Linked DNA regions of Moorella thermoacetica. The protein of the gene in region 2 interacts with the protein of the main gene of each other region in a pairwise test. Links are inferred from orthologs where the notes say so. Each region holds a gene or a part of one and is shown on either strand. Other genes may lie near its edges. The genes, in order: accC and ribD.

Region 1 (3,950 bases), 620 kb from region 2 along the record:
TCGATAGTGTCGGGTACCACTCCCTGGAGGTCTGGGGTGGGGCCACCTTCGATGTCTGCATGCGCTTCCTGGATGAGGATCCCTGGGAGCGCCTCCGTACCTTGAAAAAATATGCCCGGCGGACGCCCCTGCAGATGCTTCTCCGGGCCCAGTCCCTGGTGGGCTACCAGCTGTACCCGGACGATGTAGTACGGGCCTTTATCGCCAGGGCCGCGGCCAACGGCATTGATATTATCCGCATTTTCGACGCCCTGAACGACCTGCGCAACATGGAAGTCCCGGTGGAAGCCGCCAAAAAGGAAGGTGTCCACGTCCAGGGAACGGTGGTCTATACCATCAGCCCGGTGCATACCACCGAGCACTACCTGAAAACAGCCCTGGAACTGGAGAGTATGGGGGTCGATTCCATTTGCATTAAAGATATGGCCGGCCTCCTGGCTCCCTTTGAAGCCTATAAACTGGTCAAGCTCTTTAAAGAAAAACTCCACGTCCCCGTTCAGCTCCATAGCCATTACATCGGCGGTCTGGCGGTTGGGGCCTACCTGGAAGCGGCCCGGGCCGGGGTGGATGTCGTCGACACAGCCTCTGTTCCCCTGGCCTTCGGCGCCTCCCAGCCGCCGGTGGAGACGGTGGTCCGGGCCCTGGAGGGAACGCCCTATGACACCGGCCTGGATCTCAACCTCCTCTTTGAAATCGCCCGCTATTTCGACGACCTGCGCCGGGAACTGGGTTACGAGCGCGGCGTCACCCGGATTACCGATATGTGGGTTTTCCAGCACCAGGTCCCCGGGGGCATGATCTCCAACCTGGTCAGCCAGTTAAAGGAACAAAAGGCCGCCGACCGGATCAACGAGGTCCTGGCCGAGATACCCCGGGTACGGGCCGACCTGGGTTACCCGCCCCTGGTCACGCCCACCAGCCAGATTGTCGGTACCCAGGCGGTTTTAAACGTCCTCCTGGGCGAACGTTACAAGATGGTACCCGGCGAGGTGAAGAATTACGTCCGGGGCCTGTACGGCCGGCCGCCGGCACCCATTTCCGAGGAGATCCGGCGCCTGATAATCGGCGATGAAGAGCCCATCCAGGGGCGACCGGCCGACATCCTGGAGCCCCGCCTGGAGGAAGCGCGGCGGGAGATCGGCGATCTGGCCCGTAATGAGGACGACGTGGTTGCCTACGCCATGTTTCCCCAGATTGCCCGGAAATTCTTTGAGAAGCGCCAGCAGGGCCAGCTCCGGCCGGGCCGGCAGTCTTTACCATCCAGGGGCCAGGATAAGGCAGAGGCAGGAGGTACAGCAAAGATGGATCTCAAGGATATCACCCAGCTCATTAAAGCCCTGGAAGAGACGGGGATTACCGAACTGAACCTGGAGAGCGAAGGGGTAAAGGTCATGATCCGCCGCGGTAGCGGCCAGGGGGCGGCGGAGATCCCCGCACCGGAGATAAAAACTGCTGCAGAGGTACTGGCCACAGACGGCGGCGCTCAGGAAACACCTGTCCCGGCCGGAGATATCATTGAAGTCCGGGCGCCCATGGTGGGTACCTTTTACCGGGCTCCCTCTCCCGACGCGCCCCCTTTTGTCGAGGTGGGGACCAGGGTTAAGGCAGGACAAACCCTGTGCATAATAGAGGCGATGAAGCTAATGAACGAGCTCACGGCTGAAACCGGCGGCCAGGTGGTGGCCATCCTGGCCGAAAACGGCCAGCCGGTGGAATACGGCCAGGTCTTGTTCCAGATCAAGAAGGATTAAAGTCTGCACAACTCTGGAGGCTAGCGATGTTTAGAAGGGTTTTAGTTGCCAACCGCGGCGAGATTGCCGTACGGATTATCCGGGCCTGCCGGGAACTGGATATTGAAACGGTGGCCGTTTATTCAGAGGCTGACCGGGATTCCCTGCATACCCGCCTGGCCGATAAGGCCGTCTGTATCGGGCCGGCCCCGGCTAACCGCAGCTACCTGCATATTCCCAGCATCATTACCGCCGCCAGGATGAGCGGAGCCGACGCCATTCACCCCGGTTACGGTTTCCTGGCGGAGAATCCCTACTTCGCCGAGATGTGCGAAACGTCGGGGATTACCTTCATCGGCCCCTCGCCTCGTTCCATGCAGCTTATGGGGGATAAGGCCACGGCCCGGGCAACCATGATCGCCGCCGGGGTGCCGGTAGTCCCCGGCTCCGAGGGTGTAATCAAAGACCTGGACGCCGCCCTGGCGGTAGCCAAAGAGATAGGATACCCGGTGTTGATTAAAGCTGCGGCCGGCGGTGGCGGCCGGGGGATCCGCGTCGCCCAGGGGCCCAGGGAGCTACGCCAGGCCGTTTTTACCGCCCAGCGGGAAGCCGAGGCCGCCTTTGGAAACTCCCAGGTTTACCTGGAGAAATATATTGAAAAACCGCGCCATATAGAGTTTCAAATAATCGGCGACAGGGAAGGAAATATCATCCACCTTGGGGAGCGCGACTGCTCCTTGCAGCGGCGCAACCAGAAAATCCTGGAGGAGGCTCCTTCAGGAGCCCTTACCCCCGAACTGCGCCAGGAAATGGGCGCCCTGGCCCTGAAGGCCGCCAGGGCCGCCAATTACTACAGCACCGGCACGGTAGAGTTTTTACTGGATAAATACGGCCATTACTATTTTATAGAAATGAATACCCGCATCCAGGTGGAACACCCGGTTACCGAGGCCGTCACCGGCATCGACCTGGTTCAGGAACAGATTAAAATTGCCGCCGGCGAGCCGCTGCGCCTGGCCCAGGAGGATGTCCAGATCCGTGGCCATGCCCTGGAGTGCCGGATCAATGCCGAGGACCCAGCCCATAACTTCCGGCCGGCCCCGGGCCGTATTGAACGCTATCACGCGCCAGGGGGATTCGGCATCCGGGTGGAGAGCGCTGTTTACAGCGGTTACACCATCCCGCCCTTTTATGACTCCTTGATTGCCAAGGTTATTGCCTGGGCCCCGGACAGGGAAGCAGCCATCAACCGCATGAGCGGGGCTTTGAAAGAAATGGTGATTGAAGGGGTGCCTACTACCATTCCCTTTCACCAGCAGATTATGGCCAATGCCTTTTTCCGGCGCGGGGAGATCTACACCAACTTCATCCAGCGCCGCTTAATGGCCGGTTAAGATTTACAGGCTGGCAGTTGAGGTCGCTGCCAGCCTTTGGTATAATAAAAGGACGAATAAATGGAGGTGGGCAGGGTGGATCAAATCCTGGAACAAGAGGCCAAAACTGACCTAGGCACCATTAAGATCGCCAATGAGGTGGTGGCTATCATCGCCGGCCTGGCGGCCACGGAGATTGAAGGTGTAGCCGGCATGAGCGGCGGTATTGCCGGGGGCATTACCGAACTCCTGGGCCGGAAGAACCTGGCCAAGGGCGTCAAAGTCGAGGTTGGCGAAAAGGAAGCTGCCGTAGACCTGTACATAGTAGTCAATTTCGGCGTCCGCATTCCCGATGTGGCCATCAAGGTCCAGGAGAATGTGAAAAAGGCCATCGAAGGAATGACCGGTCTCCAGGTCGTCGAGGTCAACGTCCACGTCCAGGGTGTTGTCTTCCCCCAGGAGACCAGGGATGAAGAAACCAGCCGGGTACGCTAGGGGGGAGGGACATTGTCGGTACTTGACCGGGCCCTGCTGGCCCTTTTTGCTTTAATAACCGCCATCCTGGCCGGAATCTTCCTGGCGGTAATTGCCGGTTGGAGTGTTCCCCTGGATCTTTTTGAGCTTAGCCTCTTAAACAACGATTACCGCCTGCTGGCAGGGGTCGTCGCCCTTATCTTTTTCCTGCTGGCCATGCGTTTTCTCCTGGGCAGTCTGCGCCTGGCACAGGCTGGCGAAGGGAGGGCGGTTATTAAAGCCGCCGACCTGGGCCTGGTGAGTATCTCCCTGCCGGCCCTGGAGCACCTGGTTACCAGGGCGGCCCGCCAGGTAAAGGGCGTACGGGAGATTC
Region 2 (16,613 bases):
TACAGCAGGCCTTTCCCAATGTCAACTTGCAAATTAATCAGGCTCTGGCTCAAAATCTCTCCCGGAATGTCCTTTCGCCCTTTGGCGGCAATCTGACGGTTACACCCAAAGAGGTTGATGACCTGGTCCACAACCTGGCCTGGGTCATTGGCAACGCCCTGAACAGATCCCTGCATACCAACCTTCTCCGTACCCATGCGGCTATCCCGTTACATTAAGAAAATGGCGGGTGCAGCACCCGCCATCAAGCATTACGTTACTGTTGGGTCATTCCTAAACCACTCGACTGAGCGTTGAACTGCTGAGCGTTGAGGTTTAACTTCTGCCCCCCGGTAGTAAAGGCGGGGTTGGGACCGCTAATACGACCGGTAACATTCTGGGCGGCACCCAGTTCAACATCAGCACCACCAAGGCCGCCAGCTGCCTGGCCGCTGAGGGTCGATTCATAAGCAGCAATCATCTTTTTGACCATCAGCCCCCCTACGGAACCGTTAACCTTGGAGGGCAGGTCACCCAGGTAACCGTCGTAATTGGAGATCCCCAGTTCGCTGGCCACTTCCTGCTTGAACCTTTCCATCTGGCCGCGGGCCTGGGGGATCAGGAGACGGTTGGTCCTGCCACCTTGCGGCATTTAGTTTCACCTCCTTTATTAGCGTCTAGTTGTAGTATGTTCCGGCGGCACCCTTTTATGCTTAGCATTATTTGGCTAGCGTAATTTTACATCTATACTACAAAAAAGGAAAAACACGACTGTGGATACCAAAAAAATAAAGGCCCCGGGCAGGCCTTTTTAATTTTTTATAGCCGGCCGCCGTGGGCCTCAATAATCTCCCGCACCTCATCTACCCGTTCCGGGCTGGTGACAACGGTTACCAGAAAGCCCTCGTTGCCGGCCACGCCATAATTCTTTAAACCCACCCCGCTCACGGAGGGATCGGCTGCCAGCAAAGCACGGGTGTCAGTTTTGACCAGGGGGTTAATATCGGCCGAGTAAAGGCTAAGGCCGGTGATAGTACTGGCCTGGTTCGCCAGGGGGTTGTTGTACTGGTCATTATAACGGGTACCAAAACGCCCCACCCGGTCAAACTGGACTTCCCTTATACCGGCTTCTTGAAGGGCATTGATGGCCTCCTGGGCTCGGGTGCTGCTGGGAAAGTAAGCCAAAAGAGATCGTTCATCCCTTTCCAAGCGCATAAGAAAACCACCTTCACCAAATAATCTTGGTGTTAGTGTGGCTTAAAAAATTTTTATCATGCCCCCTGGCCCTGGAAAATTATATTAAAAATGTAAACCGGCCAGCTTTTCCCTGGCAGCCTGGTAAAGGGCCTCATATTCAAGTGAAGGACCCTCCTGGCGGCAAATCTCCCTGGCATCCTGGCGGGCCTGTTCCAGGATGTGGCTGTCCCCGGGGAGCTGGGCCAGGTGAAATTCAGGTAACCCGTGCTGGCGGGTACCGAAGAACTCGCCTGGTCCCCGCAGGCGCAGGTCGGCCTCGGCAATGGCAAAGCCGTCCCGGTTGGTAGTCAGGATCGCCAGTCGCTCCCGGGCTGCCTGGCTGCCTCTGGTAACCAGGAAGCAGTAAGCTGCTGCCGTGCCCCGGCCCACCCGCCCCCGCAACTGGTGCAGTTGGGCCAGACCCAACCTTTCCGCTCCTTCGATTAACATCACCGTAGCATTGGGGACATCAACCCCCACCTCAACCACCGTAGTAGCTACCAGGATGGCAATCTTCCCTTCCCGGAAGGCGTTCATAACCTCTTCTTTTTCCGCCGGTCGCAGGCGGCCGTGCACCAGCCCTACCGGGTATCCCGGGAAAACCTCCTCCTGCAGTTTCCGGGCCATGGCGGTGGCGGCTTCCACGGCCACGCCGTCGTTGGCGTCGATTACGGGGCAGATGACATAGGCCTGGTGACCGGCCCGGATTTCCCGTTCGATTAACCGGTAAGCCCGGGGACGCTGTTTTTCTGTGATTACATATGTAGCCACCGGTTGCCGGCCCGGAGGCAGCTCATCCAGGACGGAGATATCCAGGTCACCATAGATGGCCAGGGCCAGGGTCCGGGGAATGGGCGTCGCCGTCATGACCAGTAAATCGGGGCACTCGCCCTTGGTCTGGAGGGCAGCCCGTTGGTCAACGCCAAAACGGTGCTGTTCGTCGATTACCACCAGGCCCAGAGACTTAAAGCTTACATCGTCCTGAATAAGGGCGTGGGTGCCCACCACCAGGGGCAACTGGCCGCTGGCCAGGCCGGCCAGGATGTTTTCCCGTTCAGTCCTGGGGGTACTGCCGGTAAGGGTAACTACCGGGAGCCGCAGGGGCGCCAGTAGTTGCCCCAGGGTCCTGCCGTGTTGCTCAGCCAGGACTTCCGTAGGAGCCATGAGGGCAGCCTGCCAGCCGCCGGCCACCGCCTTTACCATAGCGGCCGCAGCAACAACCGTTTTCCCGGAGCCGACATCCCCCTGGAGCAGCCGGGCCATAGGCCGGGGGGCTTCCATATCGGCCAGGATTTCCGCCAGCGCCCTGGCCTGGGCTGAGGTTAATTTAAAGGGCAGGCTGTCAACCAGCCGGTTAACCAGATTGTTAGCCGGGGTATGGGCTATACCCTGCCTGCCTTGCTCCTGCTGCACCCGGTGCAGGTTTAAACCCAGTTCCCAGATAAGCAGTTCTTCGTATTTCAGCCGGCGCCGGGCCTGGTGAAGGCCGGCGGCATCGGGGGGGAAATGGATATATTTTAAAGCCTGGAGGCGGGGTATAAGGCGGTAACGCCGGCATAAGGATAGGGGTAAAACCTCCGGTAAATCCCCGGCAACGGCTTCCAGGGCCAGATGGATTACCAGGCGCAGCCAGCGCTGGCTAAGGCCGGCCGTCAAAGCATAAAAGGGTACAATCCGCCCTGTATGGAGACCCGGATCCCCTTCACCCAGGGCTTCGTAATCACTGACCTGGATTTCCGGCCGGTAGTCCCTGTATCTAACCTTCCCGGTGAGGATTACCCCGGTTCCCGGCGGCATCTGGCGCTTGAGGTATGGCTGGTTAAACCAAACGGCAAAGCCTGTTCCCTGCCGGCCCTGAATCAGGGCCCGGATCAACCGCAGGCGAGGGCGGACTTCCCTTTCTTCCCAGGCCCTGATGGTTACCTGTACCGTGACCACCTCGCCGGGAGCCACTGCCGCCAGATCTTTAAGCTGGCGGCGGTCTTCATAACGCCGGGGGAAGTGCCATAATAAGTCACCAACCGTCTGGATGCCCAGCCGGGAAAGGCGGGCCGCCCTCTGGTGGCCCACATATTTTAAAGTTGCTACCGGATGGTCGAGTATCATTCCTGATCCCGGTTTTTGATAGCCTCGTTCAAGTCCTTAAGGAGTTGATCCAGGTCCAGGCCGTGCATCCTGGCTCCACTGGCGATGGTTTCGTCCATAGCGCCCATGCACTCCAGGCAGCCCATACCGTGGCGAATGAAAACCGGCCGCACCTGGGGATAAGCCCGCAGGACGTCCATAATCGAGAGGTCTTTAGTTATTTGCAGGGGAACAACCCTTTCACGCAGATTACCGGTCATCAACCTCGCCCCTCCCATTATTATTTCAACATCTGCCGGCAACTACCTCCCTGGTAGACAAAAAATTGTACGTGTCAAGATGTAGTAGGCAAAAAGAGACCCCACATAAAAATCCCATATATATCCAGCACCTTTTCCGGCTCCGGAGTATTGTGCAGTAATTCGCTGCGCCTGTCAACGTTAAAGCCTGCGGCCGCCTACGGCGACCTTGACAGGCTTCGCGAATTACTGCCTGCTCTAATTAAGCCAGAAAAGGGGTTAGAATATAGCTCCACTAATTCTTGTTAGTTGCCTCATGGTATATTTAACCCAATCTGTTCCCGCCTCAGGGCCAACAAGGGCTGGTACTCTCTTCCTTAACCATTCTTCTACGTCTTCTTTACTTATCTTCTTTTCTTTTATTACTTTAACGGGATTCTTTTCTACTTGGGGCATCTTTTTTTCTAACCATGCGGCTAATTCTCCATTGGCTTTGAGCATTAGTAATGCTACCATGGCCGTTGCTCCTGCTTCGCTCCAGCTCATCCCCCTCTTTTTCATGCGGATGGCTATTTTTTTGTCTACTGTTGTTTCGGCTACGCCCATCCCGTATAACTTTTGCCCTTCCAGCTGTCGTGGTAACCGCAAGCGGTAATCTAACAAGTTATCGCGATATCTTTGACAGTAGTCATATACTTTTTGGCATTGTTGCTTGTTTTTGCGGTTCGGTGCTTCTTCTATGAGTGCTTCCAGGGTGTCTAAAAAGACCTGCTCTTGACCTTTGGCTAAAGTCTTCATTAATCCCTGCGCTGTTTCGTTCCCATATGCCTGCCTTATATCCCGGTGGAGGTGGTAGCGGTCTAATTGTACGATGGCTCCTGGTAACTGTTCTTTGGCTGTCTTCTGGACCCAGCTGGCTCCGTCGCCATTGACGACATATATTGTTTTTTCGTCTATCTCGTAGTACCTGGCTATTTCCGTGGTGAGGGCTTCCCAAAATTGTTCTCCATCTTCATAGATGCCCATCACTACCCGCGGGTTCTTGAGATGCCGGGCATTCCCTTTTTCTATCCACCCTTCGTAAACTATTCCTACTTTGACTTCTATCCGGTCTTGCTTGCTCCTTTGCAGCGGGATCATTATACCATCGGCTTCGATAAATAGTACCGGTACTTTTTTCTTTTTGCCTTGGGGCTCTTCCCCGCTCATGAATAGATTATTGCGCAGGGCTTCTTGCAGTTCTTTTTGTTCCAGTCCATTTCGTTTTACTTCGCTATGGATGGTCATATGACTTAATTGGCCCATCCCTGCTTCGGCCATTATTTCCGCTGCCTGCCTGAAGGGTAACCGGGTTGCCAGCGATACGGCTAATTTGAGCAGTCTTCCTGTCAGACGCTTTCCTTGGCGTAAGTTTAGGGCTTCGTCTAATAGAAACCTTCCTTCCCCTCTTTTCTTTTTGCGCGTTGCTTTAACATATAGCCGGCGCTTAAAGGTTATATCCCCGTACAGGCAGGTGATTGTGCGGTAGCGGAACCCAGCTATCTTATATCCCTTAGGTTTTGCTGGCATAAGGGTATCATCCAGGGCTTCCAGTACGGCTACCAATAACCTCCTGGCTATTTGCAGGATAACTTCTTCAAGAGTGTTGAAATTCTCGATACCATCTAATAAACTAATGATGGTAGCGGTACTGGTACTACCGTTTACCATTAAGAGACCTCACTCCTTTTACGGTGGTTTTCTTCCTGTGAGGTCTCTTTTCTCTTTTTTACCCCTTTTTCCTCCTACCTACTGTAATTTTACACTAACCAAAAAATTTATTTGCTTGCTTTTTAACCCTTTCTCTGGTAAAATAGCGCCCGTAGGGTTTTAAAGCGAGGTGAGAATAATGGCTACCTGCAGCATTTGCGGCAAAAGGGCAGTTACCGGCAATCAAGTTAGTCACTCCAACATTAAGACCAAGCGCACCTGGGCGCCAAACCTGCAGCGGGTCAAGCTCCTGGTAAACGGCACCCCGCGCAGGGCATATGTTTGCACCCGTTGTCTCCGTTCCGGCAAGGTTCAGCGGGCTATTTAAGGAGATTGATATTTAGTAACCCGGGGTTTTCACCCCGGGTTTTGACTTTTAACCCTACCTGGCCGGCCAGGGTAACTCCTGCAGCACCTCTCCCGTAGCCAGGGCCAGGAGCCGGACACCCTGTTCATCGGCCACAGCCACCGTCTTCAGTTTACCCAGAGGACCGCTGTGGGGCAAGCTGGGGCTGCCAGGATTCAGGTACAGGCGGCCCCCCTGGCAGGCCAGGACCGGTACATGGGTATGGCCGGTGACCCAGAGGTCGGCCCGGTAATAGGCGGCCAGAGTTTCCGCCTCCCCTGGCGCCAGGCGATGGCCGTGCTGGGCAATAATCCGCCGCTCGCCCATCTGAAAGACAACCTGTTCCGGCAGAGGCAGCTTCAGAACCATGGCATCGACCTCGGCGTCGCAGTTGCCCCGGGCGATAAGCAACGGTACCGGTGACTGGCGCAGAAGTTCAGCCAGGTCTTTAGGCGCATAGGCGGCAATAATGGGGTTCCGGGGGCCGTGGTAGAGGACGTCGCCGGCATGAATAATCATCTCGCACCCCTGGAAGCAATTCTTAAGCGCCTGTTCCCAAGCGCTGCCGTCGCCGTGGGTGTCGCTAATAATCCCTACTCGCATCCCTCATCTACCTCGCCATTACCTTGAAAAGGTTGGCCATTTCCATAGCCGTCATGGCGGCATCGAATCCTTTGTTGCCCGCCTTGGTACCGGCCCTTTCAATAGCCTGTTCAATATTGTCAGCGGTGATCAGTCCATAGATTACCGGCACGCCGCTGTTCAAGCTCACCTGGGCTATACCCTTAGTTACCTCGGCAGCCACATACTCAAAATGGGGGGTAGCACCGCGAATGACCGCCCCCAGGCAAATAACGGCATCGTAGCCCCGGGCGGCCATCTTTTGCGCTGTCAGGGGTATCTCAAAGGCTCCCGGCACCCAGGCAATATCAATGGCGCCCGGGTCGGCGCCGTGGCGGTTCAGGGCATCCAGGGCTCCATCCAGGAGCCGGGAAGTGATAAACTCGTTGAAACGGCTGACAACTATGCCAAACTTTAGTCCCCGGCCTTCCAACTGGCCTTCCATAATGTTGGGCATAACAAATCCTCCTTGGCTTCCTTAGGGCTGGAGGTACCGGCTCCGGGCTCGAGTGGTTTTCGGCTAGCAAACTTGGCGCTTAAGTTGCTTAAGCGGCGGGGGGTGGTTTGGCTTTATTCTCTTTAGAATACTAACCTCACTTACGCCTCGACCCATCGCCCTTTCGCCTGAAACCTCCAGTTACTTGCCTAAGCCTACATTTTTATAGTTTGTGGCGGGAGCACCAGCCCCCATGGGCGGCTCTAGCTGATATGCAGCAGGTGGCCCATTTTTTCCTTTTTAGTCTTCAGGTAACGCCGGTTAACCTTGTTTGGGCAGATTTCAATGGGTACCCTTTCGACAACCTGGAGGCCATATCCTTCCAGGCCGGCGATCTTTTTGGGGTTATTAGTCAGGAGGCGGATCTGGCGGACCCCCAGGTCGGCCAGGATCTGAGCGCCAATGCCGTAGTCCCGCAAATCGGGCGGGAAGCCCAGGGCCTCATTAGCCTCCACTGTGTCTTTACCTTCCTCCTGCAGCTTGTAGGCCTTGATCTTGTTGAGGAGGCCGATGCCCCGGCCTTCCTGGCGCATATAGAGGATTACCCCGGCACCCTCATCCTCAATCATCTTCATAGCCCGTTGCAACTGGTCGCCACAATCGCAGCGTTCAGAGCCGAAGACATCCCCCGTCAGGCATTCCGAATGAACCCGGACCAGGACCGGCCTTCCCTTGGCTATATCGCCCTTCACCAGGGCCAGGTGGCCCTTCCCGTTCATGATCTCTTCATAGGCAACGGCTTTAAAGTGGCCGTACCTGGTGGGCAGATCGGCCTCGGCCACCCGGCGTACCAGTTTTTCCCGCCGGCGACGAAACTCGATCAGGTCGGCAACCGTGATTAACTTCAGGCCATGTTCCTGGCAGAATTTATAGAGCTGGGGTACCCGGGCCATGGTACCGTCGGGGTTCATAATTTCGCAGATGACCCCTGCCGGGTAGAGCCCGGCCAGGCGGGCCAGGTCCACGGCCGCCTCGGTGTGCCCGGCCCGGCGCAGGACCCCGTCCGGTTTCGCCCTTAGGGGAAAGATGTGCCCGGGCCGGCGCAGATCCTCCGGCCGGGTCGAGGGATCGATAAGCCGCTTAATGGTTGCGGCCCGCTCAAAGGCCGAGATACCAGTGGTCACCTCGGCTGCATCTACCGAGACGGTAAAGGCCGTTCCCATGGACTCTGTATTTTGGTTTACCATAGGTTCCAGTTCCAGCTCGTCCAGGCGTTGACCTTCCATAGGCACACAGATCAGGCCGCGACCATGGGTGGCCATAAAGTTTATGGCCTCCGGCGTAACCCTGGCGGCCGCCATGACCAGGTCACCTTCGTTTTCCCGGTCCTCGTCATCGACGACGACCACCATCCGCCCAGCCTTGATCTCGGCGATAGCCTCCTCAATGGTATTAAAGCTTATCCCTTCATTCATTTAATCATCGCCTTCTTCAATTTTCATTTGAGAAAGCCCTGGGACGCCAGGAATTCCAGGGTCAACCCCTGCCGGGCCGGTTCTTCGACGGGAGGATTTAAAAGTCTTTCCAGGTAACGGGCCAGGAGGTCTACCTCGATATTGACCCGGTCCCCGGGCCCTTTGTCCCCCAGGATGGTATTCCTGGCTGTATGGGGAATAAGGCCGACCGTCACCTGGTTCCCGGTCACGGTAATCACCGTCAGGCTGGTGCCGTCCAGGGCCAGGGAACCCTTGGGGGCAATGTAGCGTTCCAGGCCAACCGGTACCGCCAGGGTTAATTCCCAGGCGATACCTACCTGCCGCCGGCTCTTAATCTCCCCGACGCCGTCGATATGACCGCTGACCAGATGGCCCCCCAGCCTCTCCCCCAGGCGCAGCGCCCTTTCCAGGTTGACCCTGTCCCCTACTTTCAGTGAGCCCAGGGTGGTTACCCTCAAGGTTTCAGCCATGACCTCCGCCACCAGGGCCTCCGGCTCCACATCCACCACCGTCAGGCAGGCCCCGTTGACGGCGATGCTATCGCCCCGGCGGGTACCGGCCAGAACTTCCCGGGCGGAAATGGTTAATCGGGCCCCTTGTGGGACAGTCACAATCCTGCGAATGCTCCCGATTTCTTCTATTAACCCGGTAAACAAGGCTCTTCCCCTCTTTTGAGCAGGTACCCGCTCAACATGATATCTTCGCCGCAGCGCTCCACGGCCAGTTTTTCTAATTTCCAGGCGGTCGCCGGGTCGGCGACCCCCAGGCCGCCCACCGGTGCCGGTGCCTCTCTGCCCCCGAAGATTTTAGGGGCGATAAAGGCCACCACCTTGTCGACAATCCCGGCCGCCAGGGCGGTGGCGTTTACCTCGGCTCCTCCCTCGACCAGGATACTGGTGACCTGGCGCCTGGCTAGCTCAGCCAGGAGCGGTTGCCAGGCCACCCGGCCGTCTTCCTCCGGCAGGACCAGAACCTCCACTCCCCGGGCCGCAAGGTTTTCCCTGGCTGCTGCCGGGGCCGAAGGTGTGGTGACCACCAGAGTAGGGGCTTCCGATTGGAGGTTTACCACCCTGGCACTCAGGGGCAGCCGCAGGTGGCTGTCCAGGATTACCCTGATAGCGTCCCGCCCCCGGCCGTCCGGCAGGCGGGTGGTTAATTCGGGATCGTCGGCCAGGACGGTGCCAATGCCCACTAGAATGGCATCATGGATATCCCGCAACTCATGGGCCCTCTGCCTGGCAGCCGGGCCGGTAATCCAGCGGGCGGCCCCGGTACGGGTGGCGATCTTCCCGTCCAGGGTCAGGGCCATCTTCAGGGTCACCCAGGGCCTGCCGGTAGTAATATACTTAATAAAGGCCTCATTTAATCTCCGGGCTTCATCTGCCAGCAGTCCCGTCTCTACCTCTATCCCGGCCTGGCTCAGGGCCCGGAAGCCGCCTCCCGCTACCCGGGGATTGGGATCGGCCATGGCTGCTACCACCCTCTTGATCCCGGCGGCGATGATGGCCTCGGTGCACGGGGGCGTCCGGCCGTAGTGGCAGCAGGGTTCCAGGGTTACATACAGGGTGGCTCCCCGGGCCTTCTCCCCGGCGGCACGCAGGGCATGGATCTCAGCGTGGGGGGTGCCAGCCTTCTGGTGATAACCCTCACCTACCACCTGGCCGTCGCGAACGATAACTGCTCCTACTGTCGGGTTGGGGCTGGTACGGCCCAGTCCCTGGCGGGCCAGTTCCAGGGCCCGGGCCATGAAGATGGCATCCTGTGGTTGCATTTAGCTCCTCCAAAAAACTCTCTACCCGAACTGATACTTCCCGCATAAGCTGGAATATGTCCCGGTAGTTACTGGCAGCCGTTTCCATAACAGACGCCATTCCAAAAGCAGTATAAAAAAACCCCGCGGACTCCGGGGCTAGGCAGGCAAAGGATTATAACCTCCTTCTCCCTTCCAGACTTTTACTGTCGGCCCCGGAATTTCACCGGGTCTGCCATAACGGCTCGCGGGCTTTACCGCCGGTAAGGAATTACACCTAACCCCGAAGGACGTTACAGTAATTATATAGCTCCATTCAGGCGGCGTCAAGACGCGCAGGGGGGCACGGGGCCCACTTCATATTTGCACCCTATTTAGCTTCCCCGCCTGGCGTAGTTCCCTGATGGCAGCTCCCCGGTCGGGGCAGCCAAATACAGCCGAACCGGCGACCAGAACCCCGGCCCCGGCCTGGCAGGCGGCAGCTGCCGTCTCCGGGTTGATGCCGCCGTCCACCTCCAGAAGGATATCGAGCCTGTTTTCGCGCAATTTGGCTGCCAGGGAGGCTATTTTGGGAAGCATGGCCGGGATAAACTCCTGGCCACCAAATCCCGGGTTCACCGTCATTAAAAGGATCATCTCCACTTCCCCCAGAACATGATCGAGGACGCTAAGGGGGGTGGCGGGATTCAAAGCAACTGCCGGCCGGCAACCGGCTTCCCGGATCTGCTGCAGGACCCGGTGCAGGTGGGTGCAGGCTTCAGCATGGACGCTGATATAGTCGGCCCCCGCGCGGGCAAAGGGAAGGATAAAATCCTCCGGCCGGGAGAGCATCAAGTGAACATCAAAGACCAGCTGGCTATGGGGCCTCAGGGCGGCTACCACAGCCGGGCCAATAGTCAGGTTGGGGACAAAATGGCCGTCCATGATATCCAGGTGCAGCCAGTCGGCCCCTCCCCTGGCGACGGCCTCTACTTCACCCTGGAGGTTGGCAAAATCGGCAGCCAGCAGTGAAGGTGCAATTATAGGCATTACGAAAAACTCCTTTCCCTGGCGATGACTTCCGCCAGGAAAGTAAGGTAGTGTTCATAACGATGCTTTATAATCAGACCGGCCTCTACGGCTGCTACCACCGCGCAACCGGGCTCCTTCCGGTGCAGGCAGGAGGCATAGCGGCAGCGCCCCCGCAGGGGTTCCATTTCCGGGAAATAGGCAGCCACCTCTTCCCTGGTGATGGCTGGCAGGTCCAGGCGGCTGAAACCCGGGGTATCGGCTACCCACCCCCCATCCGGTAGCCGGATCAGTTCCGCCTGGCGGGTGGTGTGGCGTCCCCGGCCGCCTTTAGAACTGACTTCTCCGGTCCGCAGGTTGAGGCCGGGTTGGATTGCGTTGAGCAGGGAAGACTTGCCAACCCCTGAAGGTCCGGCAAAGGTACTGAGCCTGCCGGCCAGGAGGGCTTTCAGTTCGTCGATACCCTGGCCGGTGTGAGCGCTGGTTATCAAATTCCGGTAACCGATCTGCCGGTAAAGTTCCGGTAACCCAGCGTATTCCTGCTTACTGATATCCGCTTTGTTCCAGACAATAACCGCCTCTATATCCTCGACCCCGCTCAAAAATAACAACCGGTCCAGGAGTTCCAGATCCGGGGGGGGTTCCCTCAGGGCGAAGACGATAATGACCTGCTCGACATTGGCCACTGCCGGTCTTTTTAAGCAGGTCCGCCGGGGTTTCAGATCCTCAATCACCCCTTCCCCCGGACCTACGGGTTTTATTTCCACCCGGTCGCCTGGCAAAAAGACAGTCTCCTGGAGCCGGAAGCGGCCCCGCAGGCGACAGGTCCATACCCGCCCCTCGCTTTCCACGTAATAAAAACCACCGTAGCGCCGTAAAAGGGTGCCTTCCATCCCTTACTCCCTACTGCAAGTCCTGTTCATAAATAACGTTGCCGTCACGGAAAACCTGCAACTTACCTTTGCCGAAATAGTTGATGGTGGCCTGGATTTGCTGGCCCATCTTTTGCTTCTTCTTTAGCACTTCATTAGTACCCTTGGCATCGGTAACTACAATCCGCACCTCATGGTCTTTATCATCAGGGGCCGGGTCAATGGTTACCCCCACCTGTTTCTGGACCGGGCCCGGTCCCTGGCTGACAACCAAATTTATGGCGCTTCCCTGCAAAACATTGCTCCCCTCCCGGGGGTCCTGGGCAATAATATATCCCGGGAATTGATTATCGCTCCGCTGATAGGTCAGGGTGCCCTGTTTCAGTTTAGCCTCCAGGAGTTTCTGCTGGGCCTCGGCCAGGGAAAGGCCTACCACGGACGGGGCGGTGGTAAACTGGGGTTCCGGGCCCTTGCTGATAATCAGCCTGACTTCTGTCCCTTCCGGTTGCTGGGTATTGGCCGGGGGATTCTGGTCAACAACGGAACCTGCCGGAATAGAGGGGTGATATACTTTTAGAGTATCGGCGGCTACCTTGAGATTAGCATTCTCCAGTATTAAGCGGGCATTGCGTTCCGTTTCACCGATAACACTGGGAACCCTCACTAACCTGGCTCCCTGGCTAACGGTCAGGGCTACCACCCGGCCGCGCCGCACCCTTTGATTGGGGCCGGGGTCCTGGGCCATGACCTGGCCGGCTGGAACGCTGGCATCATACTGCCGGGCTATAACCTGACCCCGCAATCCGGCCGCCGCCAGCTGCTCCAGGGCCTGGCCCTCGGGCAGGCCCACTACCGACGGTACCAGGGTCTCGCCTACTGCCAGGTAATAACGGAAACCGGCCCACAGGCCGGCAGCTGCCAGGCCTAGGAACAAGAGGGCCATTAGCACCCACGCCCAGACCCGTGGCCGCCGGCGGGGTTTGGGCAGGGTAGAAGGAGGATCGGGAGTCTCAATGGCCGGCAAAACCTGGGTGGCGAAGGTGGCATCCGCCAGAGCGTTTCTTACGGCCAGCAGGTCGGAACGCAAGGCCGCTGCCGACGGGTAGCGCCGGGCAGGGTCTTTCTCCAGGGTTCGCATAACGACGCGTTCCAGGGCCGGCGGTACATTGGGATTTAATTCGCGCACAGGCCGGGGGTTTTCCTGAAGGTGCTTGAGGGCTACGGCTACCGGTGTTTCGCCGTGAAATGGGAGGTCGCCGGTCAACATCTCGTAGAGGACGATGCCCAGGGAATAGATATCGGCCGTGGCCCCAATAACCCCGCCCCGGGCCTGTTCGGGAGCCAGGTAATGAACGGAGCCAATCATGGTTCCACTCTGGGACATGGTAACCTCGCTGACAGCCTGGGCAATGCCGAAATCCGTCACCTTAACCCTGCCGTTACGGGTAATAAGGATATTGTGGGGTTTGATATCACGATGGATAACACCGTTTTCATGGGCATGCTCAAGGGCGTCACAGATCTGCAGGGAAATATCGATGGCTTCCAGGGGCGGCAGTGGGGCTCGCTCGGAAATAAGGTCCTTCAGCGACCTGCCCTCGACATATTCCATAATCAAGTAATGAAGATCATCTTCCTGGCCAATGTCGTAAATACTGACCACGTTGGGATGGGAGAGACTGGCTACGGCCTGGGCCTCCCGCTGAAAACGGGCTAAAAACTCTTTATCGCTGGCATACTGTTCCCGCAAAATCTTAATAGTTACGTTCCGGTTCAACAGGCGATCCTGGCCCCGGTACACCCTGGCCATGCCGCCTCCCCCGAGTTCGCTGACTATTTCATAACGACCTTCGAGGACTTTGCCAATCATCTCTTCACCGCCTCAAGGCTGCCGCCATAATTTCCCTGGCTATGGGTGCCGCTGCCACCCCTCCGGCACCGGCGTTTTCCACCACTACGGCCACCACAATGGCCGGGTCCTGGGCTGGCGCCATGGCCACCAGCCAGGCATGGGCCAGGCCACCGGGGTTCTGGGCTGAACCCGTTTTCGCGGCCACCTGGATACCCGGTATTGCCGCCGCCGTAGCTGTTCCCCCCTTTACTGTAGCTACCATAGCGTCCTTAATCGCGTCTACCACCCCGGCTCCAGCCACCACCTGCAGGGGCCGGGGCTGGGCCTGCCAGAGGGTCTGGCCTCCGGGTGAAGTTATCCTGGCTACAAGATAGGGCTGCATTATGATGCCCCTGTTGGCTACAGCAGCCGTTACCAGGGCCATCTGTAGGGGCGTCGCCAGGACCGCACCCTGGCCAATGGAGCTTTCGGCCAAGGCATTGGCATCCAGGTGTTCCGGTACCCGGGATTCTTTCACCGGCAGGTCAAAATCCAGGGGCTTATTAAACCCGTAAAGATCGGCCGTAGCTTTGAATTTATCGGCCCCGGCCTCCAAGGCCAGGGTGGCAAAGGTAACATTACAGGAATACATCATGGCTTCTTGAAAATTGAGGTGACCATGGGCCCGTGGGCAGGTTAGCTTCCACCCCTGGACCTCCAGGTAACCCGGGCAATAAAACTGGCGCTGTAAAACGGCCGGATCAGCCTCCAGGGCCGCCGTGGCCGTAACCAGCTTCATAACTGAACCCGGCGGATAAAGCCCCTGGACGGCCCGGTTTAAGAGGGGGCTGCCGCTGGAGGGGTCATTGATCCGGGGCCATTCTTCTTCGAGGTGGTTGGGGTCAAAGGTAGGGCTGCTGGCCAGAACGAGGACGGCGCCCGTACGGGGGTCCAGGGCTACAACTGCCCCGCGCCTGCCGGCCAGTAAATCGGTAGCCCGGCGTTGCAGGTCGGCGTCCAGGGTCAGGGTAAGATCATTCCCCCGGGCTTGTTTGCCGGCCAGGCGCAACCCCTCGTTGAAAAAACGCTGCCAACCGAGGAGTCCCAGAAGCTCGCCATCGCGGCTGGCCTCCAGGCCACTGCTGCCGAAACGCCCGGATACATAGCCCACCACCGGGGCCGCGGCCCTACCGTAGGGATATTCCCGCCGGAACTGGCCGTCAACTGTAACGGTCCGGGCCAGGATCCTGCCGGCCCGGTCGTAGATAGTGCCCCGCACGGTTTGCTGCTCTACCAGGGCCAGGCGCGGATTTAAAGGATTTAAATAGAGCCTTTCCCCGGCCACGGCCTGGATATAGGTCAGGTACAACACCAGGGCCAGGAAGATGGCCCCGGTAACCATGGCCAGGCGGCGTACTTCGCCCCTCAAGGTTTGCTCACCCGGCCGGCGGCGCTGATATTCAGGAGCAACCCCAGAATCAGGTAGCTGATAACCAGGGAGCTCCCGCCGTAACTTACAAAAGGCAAGGTCACACCCGTCAAGGGCAGGAGTTTACTGACGCCAGCCATAATGATAAAAGCCTGAAAGGTAACCAGAACTGTCAGCCCCCCTGCCAGCAGGATACCCTGCTCTTCCCTGGCGCCAAGGGCGGTCCGGAAACCGCGCAGGGCAAATAAAAGATAAAGAAGGGCGACGCCGATGCTCCCGAAAAGCCCCATTTCTTCCCCCATGGTAACAAAAATAAAATCGGTGGCCACGGCAGGAATCAACTGGGAATGGCCCAGCCCCAGTCCGGTGCCAAAGACGCCTCCGCTTCCCAGGGCAATCAGCGCCTGCACGATCTGGTAACCAGCTCCGGCAGCGTCCGTCCACGGGTTGAGCCAGATGGCGATCCGCACCCGCAGGTAGGGAAAAAGACGGTAAGCCAGCAACGCCCCCAGAGTAAACAGGCCTGCACCCGCTGCCACATAACGGCGTTTACCAGTAGCCAGGTAAAGCATGGCCAGGAAGGTGGCCAGGAGGATCAGTGCTGACCCCAGATCCCGCTGGATAACCAGGAGTAAAACCGCCAGGGCCGTAGCCGCCAGAAGGGGGCCCCAGGTAGGGCGCCCCATTCCCTGGACCAATAATTCCCGCTTATCGCTCAGGTAACCGGCCAGATACATGACCATCAGAACCTTGACCGCTTCAACCGGCTGCATCTGGAAGGATCCCAGGGTCACCCAGCTCTTAGCCCCACCGATGCGCGTCCCGGCCACAACAGTAAAGGCCAGGAAAAAGAGCCCCAAGGACAGGAAGAGGTAGGGGTACTGTTCCAGGCGCTGGTAATCCCGGAAGCCGGTGGTCACGGCCACCAGTACCAGCAAACCCAGGATAGTCCAGATAATCTGGCGGTAGGCCAGGCCGGGGTCCAGGCGGAATAAAAAAGTCAATCCCAGGGTAGTTAATACGGCTGCCAGGGGCAGGAGAAATTCATCACCACCGTGGCGGGTAACCCGTAAAATCAAGTGTACACCCCAGAACCCGCCCAGGAGAAGGGCCAGGGCATAAGCCGGTTGCCAGCCTGGGTGGTGGAGGCCAGAATTCACCATGTAGCCATATCCGGCCATGATTATCAGGGACGGCCAGGCCAGCAGGGCCATCTCCTGCCTCCGTCCGGTACCAGCACCGGTATTAATCATAGAGGCCCAACACCACCGTGATATTATCCGGCCCTCCCCGCTCGAGGGCCAGGTCCAGGAGCTTCCTGGCAGTCGCTGCCAGGGATAAATTTTCCCCCAGGATGCTGGCCAGTTCAGCATCAGGGATGACTTCATACAGCCCATCAGTACATAGGAGGAGCCTGTCCCCGGTTTTTAATTCCAGCTCCCGGCTGTCAATCTCCACCCGGACCTCGGTCCCCAGGGCCCGGGTAAGGATATTACGCCGGGGATGCAGGCGGGCCTCCTCCGCAGTCAGGCCGCC

What was found.
Region 1: the proteins of ribD (region 2) and accC interact in binary tests that used the Escherichia coli proteins (3 or more experiments, as listed by UniProt). The link is inferred for Moorella thermoacetica from one-to-one orthologs.

What each region holds. Positions count from the first base shown.
Region 1 is NZ_CP012369.1:1,463,132-1,467,081, reverse strand. Bases 1,001-3,950 are described here. They hold accC (acetyl-CoA carboxylase biotin carboxylase subunit), read left to right. Parts: upstream 1,001-1,777; coding sequence 1,778-3,124; downstream 3,125-3,950. Other genes in these bases: amaP (alkaline shock response membrane anchor protein AmaP), read left to right, coding at 3,611-3,950; MOTHE_RS07375 (Asp23/Gls24 family envelope stress response protein), read left to right, coding at 3,185-3,598; accB (acetyl-CoA carboxylase biotin carboxyl carrier protein), read left to right, coding at 1,001-1,751. In the rest of the region: more of accB, read left to right, coding at 1-1,000. UniProt on the Escherichia coli protein: This protein is a component of the acetyl coenzyme A carboxylase complex; first, biotin carboxylase catalyzes the carboxylation of the carrier protein and then the transcarboxylase transfers the carboxyl group to form malonyl-CoA.
Region 2 is NZ_CP012369.1:838,526-855,138, reverse strand. The notes cover bases 7,894-10,677. They hold ribD (bifunctional diaminohydroxyphosphoribosylaminopyrimidine deaminase/5-amino-6-(5-phosphoribosylamino)uracil reductase RibD), read right to left. Parts: upstream 9,959-10,677; coding sequence 8,828-9,958; downstream 7,894-8,827. Other genes in these bases: rpe (ribulose-phosphate 3-epimerase), read right to left, coding at 10,295-10,677; MOTHE_RS04215 (riboflavin synthase), read right to left, coding at 8,190-8,843; MOTHE_RS04220 (bifunctional 3,4-dihydroxy-2-butanone-4-phosphate synthase/GTP cyclohydrolase II), read right to left, coding at 7,894-8,166. In the rest of the region: GPR endopeptidase, read left to right, coding at 1-218; MOTHE_RS12755 (alpha/beta-type small acid-soluble spore protein), read right to left, coding at 257-631; MOTHE_RS04255 (hypothetical protein), read right to left, coding at 799-1,194; ATP-dependent DNA helicase RecG, read right to left, coding at 1,279-3,321; MOTHE_RS04245 (DUF1858 domain-containing protein), read right to left, coding at 3,318-3,560; MOTHE_RS04240 (ISLre2-like element ISMoth2 family transposase), read right to left, coding at 3,819-5,249; rpmB (50S ribosomal protein L28), read left to right, coding at 5,428-5,616; yfcE (phosphodiesterase), read right to left, coding at 5,671-6,237; ribH (6,7-dimethyl-8-ribityllumazine synthase), read right to left, coding at 6,245-6,712; more of MOTHE_RS04220, read right to left, coding at 6,955-7,893; more of rpe, read right to left, coding at 10,678-10,966; rsgA (ribosome small subunit-dependent GTPase A), read right to left, coding at 10,966-11,838; pknB (Stk1 family PASTA domain-containing Ser/Thr kinase), read right to left, coding at 11,849-13,687; MOTHE_RS04190 (peptidoglycan D,D-transpeptidase FtsI family protein), read right to left, coding at 13,692-15,077; MOTHE_RS04185 (FtsW/RodA/SpoVE family cell cycle protein), read right to left, coding at 15,074-16,330; MOTHE_RS04180 (Stp1/IreP family PP2C-type Ser/Thr phosphatase), read right to left, coding at 16,323-16,613. UniProt on the Escherichia coli protein: Converts 2,5-diamino-6-(ribosylamino)-4(3h)-pyrimidinone 5'-phosphate into 5-amino-6-(ribosylamino)-2,4(1h,3h)-pyrimidinedione 5'-phosphate.